2 linked regions of the Azoarcus sp. CIB genome follow. The protein of the gene in region 2 interacts with the protein of the main gene of each other region in a pairwise test. Links are inferred from orthologs where the notes say so. Each region holds a gene or a part of one and is shown on either strand. Other genes may lie near its edges. The genes, in order: rlmB and tsaE.

Region 1 (3,199 bases), 2.9 Mb from region 2 along the record:
CCGTACTTCTCGTCGAACTTCTGCACCGCGGCCATCACCACCGACGAGCAGTCGGTCAGCGGAATGAAGCCGACGCGGATCTCTTTCTTCTCCGGCGCATCCGACCCGGCCGCCCACACGCTGCTGCTCGCCCCCAGCCCTGCAGAACCCATCATCGCCGCTCCCGAAAGCGCCATCGTCCGCCGCATGAAGTCGCGCCGCGTGATGCCATTGTCGTCGAATGCACTCATCTTCATCTCCCTGCAGGCCAGAAAAACAAAAACGGCGCTCACCGCCCGCGCAACAAGTACCGCGGGGATGGACGCCGTTGTCCGTAGCTTGCACCAGTCCCTGCTTTGGAACCGGTCAATCCGCTGTCGAACCGCCGTTGATTCGACTCAGGACTCGTTTAGCAGATGCCATGCCAGGCACCGCAAACGACGCCAGACACCCTTATCGGCAAGGGTTTCGGTAGCAACGAGGCATGATGGAACATGCGGCGGGAACGCATGGCGGCCGCACTATTGCAGTGCACAACCAAGGGCTATTGCACCAATCGCGAGCGGACTTCGGCTTGATTCGGGGAATTTCGCCCGTTCGGGCGAGGGGCGACGGACAGGCCGCCGGGACTGTGCACAAGCCCTGCTACAGCAGGTACTTCGCCATGTCGATGAGATCCTGCGCGACGGCCGCCATCGGTTTCGCGCGTTCCATCGCGAGCTTGCGCAGGGCGGCGTAGGCCTCGGCCTCGTCCATCCCGCGCGATTTCATCAGCAGGCCCTTGGCACGGTCGATCAGCTTGCGCTCGGAAAGCTTCTTCGTCGCCGCGGCAAGCTCGCTGCGCAAGGCCTGATGCTCCGCGAAACTGGCCACGGCGACGTCGATCACGGGCTTCAGGCGCCCGGGATCCAGCCCGTCGACCACGTAGGTCGACACGCCCGCCTTCACCGCGGCGCGAATCGTCTCCTCGTCGCCTTCCTGCGCGAAGATGATCACCGGGCGCGGCATTGCCGCGTTCATCACCGCGAGGTTCTCCAGCGTATCGCGCGACGGCGAATCGGTCTCGATCAGGATCACGTCCGGCCGGATCGACTCGATCTGCGCGCTCAAATCCGAAGATGAAGCCAGCACGGCGGCCACCTGGTGACCGGCGAGCGCCAGCCCGGCACAGATTTCGGCCGCCCGGGCACGGGATTCATCGATGACGAGTACGCGCAGCATGGTGAAATCTATGCAAGATTCGCGCCGCCGCGAACCGGAACAAGAATGGTCTAGATTAGCGGACGGCACGAAACGGTCCGTGGGGAACGCCCTGCGGCGCGTCCCCGAAAGGCCGCGTTCAGCCGCCGCGCTGGCGCCGCGCCTCGAACAGGCAGATTCCGCTCGCGACCGACACGTTGATGCTCTCGACGGTACCGAGCATCGGGATCTTCGCCAGTTCGTCGCAGGTCTCGCGCGTCAGTCGGCGCAGCCCCTCGCCTTCGGCGCCCATCACCCACGCGACCGGCCCCTTCTGGTCGATCTCGTACAGCGACTTCTCCGCCTCGCCCGTCGCGCCGACGACCCACACGCCGGCCTCCTGCATCTCGCGCAGCGCGCGCGCGAGGTTGGTCACCGTAATGTAGGGCACCGAATCGGCCGCGCCGCTCGCGACCTTCACCGCGGTCGCGTTGAGCCCCACGGCACGATCCTTCGGCGCCACCACCGCGTGCGCCCCGGCCGCATCCGCCACACGCAGGCAGGCGCCGAGGTTGTGCGGATCCTGCACGCCGTCGAGCACCAGGATCAGTGCATTCTCTTCCAGCACGTCGAGCACGTCGGCGAGCTTGATGTCGCGGCTGCGCGCATCGACGCGCGCGATCACGCCCTGATGCCGGCGCGTGCCGACCATGCCGTCGAGCCGGTCCGCCTCGGCCTGGATGATGCGCACCTTCTGCGCCTCGGCCAGCCGCTGCACGTCCTTCGAGCGCGCGTCGGTGCGGGCGGACGACAGATACAGCTCGAACACCGCCTCCGGGTCGCGGCGCAGCTTGCCCAACACGGAATGGAAGCCATAGATCAGGCGCGACTCCGCGCGCCCTGCTGCGGGCGCCTCGGCATGCTCCGCCTGCTGCGGGCGGGAACGGTTTGTGGGTTTGTTAGCCACGGCGTTTCACCTTCCTCGTAGATGCTGCAGTTTCAGTTTTCGGCTCGGCTGCCTTCTCCGCCTTCGGAGCCTTCTCCGCCTTCGGAGCCTTCTCCGCCTTCGGAGCCTTCTCCGCATTTGGAGCCTTGTCCGCCTTCGGAGCCGTGCTCGTCTTCGTCACCTTGGCGGTCTTGGCAAGTTTGCGGGCCGTCGTTTCCCCGGTTGCCTTTTTCGCGCCGGTGACCTTGACCGGTGCCGCCGGCTCGGCGACCTGGGCGACCTTCTTCGTCGCACCGGCGACCTTCGTCGGCTTCGTCTCGGCTACCTCAGACTTCGCCCTGGCCCTCCCGGCGCCCTTGCCCGGCGCTGCGGGCGCTACTTCGGGGGCCGCTACGACGGCGGTCTTGCGCGTCGTCCGTGACTTCTTCACCGGCACGACGGACACTTCGGGCGCCACAGCGGGCGCGGCCGTCGTCTTCCGGCCGCCTTTGGCCTTCGGCGCTGCCGCGACCGGAGCCGCGGTCGCGACCGCTGCCTTCGGTACAGCCTTCGCTGCAGTGGCCTTGTCCTTCGCCGTTTTCCCGGCCCGTTCGGTCGCGCGCGGCGCGCCTTCGATCAGGCGGAAGTCGATCTTGGTCGTTTCCAGATCGACCCGCACGACCTGCACCCGCACGCGGTCCGACAAGCGGAAACGCGCACCCGTGCGCTCACCGGCGAGCTCATGGCGCGTCTCGTCGAAGTGGAAGTAGTCGCTGCCGAGCTCCGAAATATGGACCAGCCCCTCGATGAAAATGTCGTCGAGGGCGACGAAGAGGCCGAAGGGTACCACCGCCGACACGCTGCCGGTGAATTCGGCGCCGACCTTGTCCTGCATGTAGTAACACTTCAGCCACGCAACCACATCGCGCGTCGCCTCGTCCGCGCGCCGCTCGGTCGCCGAGCAGTGCAGGCCGATCTCGTCCCAGTCGCCGGCCTCGTAGGTACGGCTCTCGAGCGCGGCCTTGATCGAGCGATGCACCAACAGGTCTGGGTAACGCCGGATCGGCGACGTGAAGTGGGTATACGCCTCGTACGCGAGGCCGAAGTGGCCCACAT
Region 2 (3,288 bases):
CAGCCCGCGCAGGATCGCGTTCGCCATCTTGTCCTGGTAGGCATCGTCGTTGAGCCGCTGCTCTTCTTCGGGATTGCTGATGAATGCCGTTTCCACAAGGATGGACGGGATGTCCGGGGCTTTCAGCACGGCAAAGCCGGCCTGTTCGACGTGCGCCTTGTGCAGCTTGTTGATGTCGCCCAGTTCGTTGAGTACGGCCTTGCCCAGCTTGAGGCTGTCGTTGATCGTCGCGGTCTGGGACAGGTCGAGCAGTGTGCGGGCGAGGTGGCCGTCCTGCTTGGCGAGATTGACGCCGCCGATGAGGTCGGCGTCGTTTTCCTTCTGTGCGAGCCAGCGTGCGGCCGAACTCGATGCGCCGCTTTCGGACAGGACGAAGACCGAACTGCCGCGCGCATCGGGGCGCACGAAGGCGTCGGCGTGGATCGACACGAAGAGGTCGGACTGCACGCGCCGCGCGCGTGTGACGCGCTGGCCCAGCGGCACGAAGTAGTCGCCGTCGCGCGTGAGCACCGCACGCATGTTCGGTTCGGCGTCGATCTTCTGCTTCAGGCGGCGTGCGATCGACAGCGTGACGTTCTTCTCATAGCTGCCGCGTGCGCCGACCGCGCCCGGATCTTCCCCGCCGTGACCGGGGTCGAGCACGATGGTGACGAGGCGGTTGGCGGCCGGGCGAGTGGAACGCCGGGGGGGCGAAGCCTGGTCGGTGGAGTCGGGGCGCGCGATCTGTGCGGGCGCGTCGACGGAGGTCCGTGCGTCGCCCGTCTGGCCCGCGGCGGCATCCATCGGCGAGGACTTCTCGATCAGGGCGAGCAGCGGGTCGACCGGCGTCGTGGGGTACAGGTCGACCACGAGGCGGTGACCGTAGTTGCCGACCGGCGCCAGCGTGAACACCTGCGGGTTGATCTCGCTCTTCAGTTCCACGACCAGGCGCACGACGCCGGGCCGGTTGCGGCCGGCGCGGATCAGCTTGATGTAGGGGTCCGAGTCGAGCACCTTGGACGGCAGCGATTGCAGCACGCTGTCGAACTCGACCCCTTCGAGGTCGACGACGAGGCGGTGCGGATCGGTGACGAGCAGGTGGGTAAACTTGAGCTGCGAGTTCCCTTCGATCGTGACGCGGGTGTATTCCGCCGCCGGCCATACGCGCACCGCGAGGAGGCTGGTCGCGGCCATGCCGACCGGGCTGACGAGCAGCGCCAGCGTCGCGCCGGCGAATTTCAGCAGGTCGCGTCGCGTCACGCCGGGCGCGGCAGTCATGTCGGGTTCCGGTTCAGCTCCGAATCCAGTTTGCGTATGCATGTGCGTCCTGCCTCCGTCAGTGCCAGCGCTTCGAGGCGCCGGCCCGGGCCGGATACGGTGAGGCGGATTTCGAGGTCCGGTGCGGCAATGTATGGCGCCGCCTTGTCCGGCCATTCCACCAGACATACCCCGTTTCCGTCGAAATACTCGTCCAGCCCTGCTTCCAGATATTCTTCTGGGACTGCGAAGCGATAAAAATCAAAGTGATATAAGTGTAATCTAGAAACAATATAAGGTTCAATCAAGGTGTACGTGGGACTTTTCACCTTTCCGTCGTGACCGAGGGCACGTAGCGCCCCTCGAACCAGCGTTGTCTTGCCGGCGCCGAGGTCGCCGCGCAGGTAGATGACGAGGCCCGCGTGCAGGGCTGCGGCAAGGGCCGCGCCCGCGGTTGCGGTGTCGGATTCGTCGTCGAGGTGCGCCGAGAACGGGCTGCTATCATCTGCCCGGTGATGAACGTGAATCATGATGAAGTCCCTGCGGATGTCGCTCCCGACGCGTCCTTGAGCGCGCTCGTCGGGCGGATGAAGGTTTGGGCCGGCGAGCTGGGCTTCGCCGATCTGGCCGTGTCCGGTGTGGATCTGTCGTCGGCCGAGCCCGGGCTGGAAGCCTGGCTGGCGGACGGTTTCCACGGAGAGATGGATTATATGGCGCGGCACGGCATGATGCGGGCGCGTCCGGCGGAACTGGTGCCGGGCACGCTGCGCGTCGTGAGCGTGCGCATGAACTACTGGCCCCGCGCGGCCGACGCGCAATCGGCGCTGGACGATCCGCAGCGCGCCTACGTGTCGCGCTACGCGCTGGGCCGCGATTACCACAAGCTGATGCGCAACCGCCTGCAGAAGCTCGCGGAGCGCATCGCTGCCGAGGCGCCGCACGGTTTCCGGGTGTTCGTCGATTCCGCGCCGGTGCTCGAGGTCGAACTCGCGAGCCGGTCCGGCCTCGGCTGGCGTGGCAAGCACACCTTGCTGCTGAACCGCCGCGCCGGCTCGTATTTCTTCCTCGGCGAGATCTTCACCGACCTGCCGCTGCCGCTCGACGCGCCCGAGACGCCGCATTGCGGCAGTTGCCGCGCCTGCCTGGACGCTTGCCCGACCGGCGCGATCGTCGCGCCGTACAGGGTCGATGCGCGGCGCTGTATTTCCTACCTGACGATCGAGCTCAAGGGCGCAATTCCCGAGGAGCTGCGGCCGCTGATCGGTAACCGCATCTACGGTTGCGACGATTGCCAGCTCGTGTGTCCGTGGAACCGCTTCGCGCAGCTCGGCGCAGAAGCGGACTTCGCGCCGCGCCACCGGCTCGACGAGGCGGAGCTGTTAGAGCTGTTCGGGTGGAGCGAGAGCGAGTTCCGCGAGCGGATGGCGGGCAGTGCGATCCATCGCATCGGCTTCGAGCGCTGGTTGCGCAATCTCGCCGTGGCGCTCGGTAATGCGCCCGGCACACCGGCGGTGCTGGCCGCGTTGCAGGCGCGGGCGGACGACCCGTCGGCGCTCGTACGCGAGCATGTCGCCTGGGCCATGGAGCGGCACGGGCTACGGCAGGGGTGAGCTTGCGTTAAAATCCGTTTTTGTCCCGACCTGGTTTCTGCATTGGACTCCTCCCGACCCATAGGCGTATTCGATTCCGGCATCGGCGGACTCACCGTCGTGCGTGCCCTGATGGAGCGCCTGCCGCTCGAACGCATCGTGTATTTCGGCGACACCGCGCGGGTGCCCTACGGCGTCAAGTCCGTCGCGACGATCGAACACTTCACTGCGCAGATCACCGAGTTCCTGCTGCAGCAGGACGTCAAGATGCTGATCGTTGCATGCAACACGATGGCGGCGGTGGCGGCCGACGTGGTGCGGCGCCTGGCGCGCGACATTCCGGTGCTCGACGTGATCGAGGCGGGCGCGCATGCGGCCGTCGCGGAATCGGACGGGCGCGGGATCGGCGTGATCGGCACGCCGACGACGATCAACAGCAATGCCTACGCGCGGCGCATCCACG

What was found.
Region 1: the proteins of tsaE (region 2) and rlmB interact in binary tests that used the Escherichia coli proteins (3 or more experiments, as listed by UniProt). The link is inferred for Azoarcus sp. CIB from one-to-one orthologs.

What each region holds. Positions count from the first base shown.
Region 1 is NZ_CP011072.1:819,639-822,837, reverse strand. What follows is about bases 181-3,064. They hold rlmB (23S rRNA (guanosine(2251)-2'-O)-methyltransferase RlmB), read right to left. Parts: upstream 2,042-3,064; coding sequence 1,319-2,041; downstream 181-1,318. Other genes in these bases: rnr (ribonuclease R), read right to left, coding at 2,118-3,064; AzCIB_RS03650 (ANTAR domain-containing response regulator), read right to left, coding at 625-1,200. Outside these bases: AzCIB_RS03655 (CmpA/NrtA family ABC transporter substrate-binding protein), read right to left, coding at 1-155; more of rnr, read right to left, coding at 3,065-3,199. UniProt on the Escherichia coli protein: Specifically methylates the ribose of guanosine 2251 in 23S rRNA.
Region 2 is NZ_CP011072.1:3,701,327-3,704,614, reverse strand. The notes cover bases 11-2,983. They hold tsaE (tRNA (adenosine(37)-N6)-threonylcarbamoyltransferase complex ATPase subunit type 1 TsaE), read right to left. Parts: upstream 1,767-2,983; coding sequence 1,254-1,766; downstream 11-1,253. Other genes in these bases: murI (glutamate racemase), read left to right, coding at 2,889-2,983; queG (tRNA epoxyqueuosine(34) reductase QueG), read left to right, coding at 1,752-2,846; AzCIB_RS16495 (N-acetylmuramoyl-L-alanine amidase), read right to left, coding at 11-1,257. Outside these bases: more of AzCIB_RS16495, read right to left, coding at 1-10; more of murI, read left to right, coding at 2,984-3,288. UniProt on the Escherichia coli protein: Required for the formation of a threonylcarbamoyl group on adenosine at position 37 (t(6)A37) in tRNAs that read codons beginning with adenine.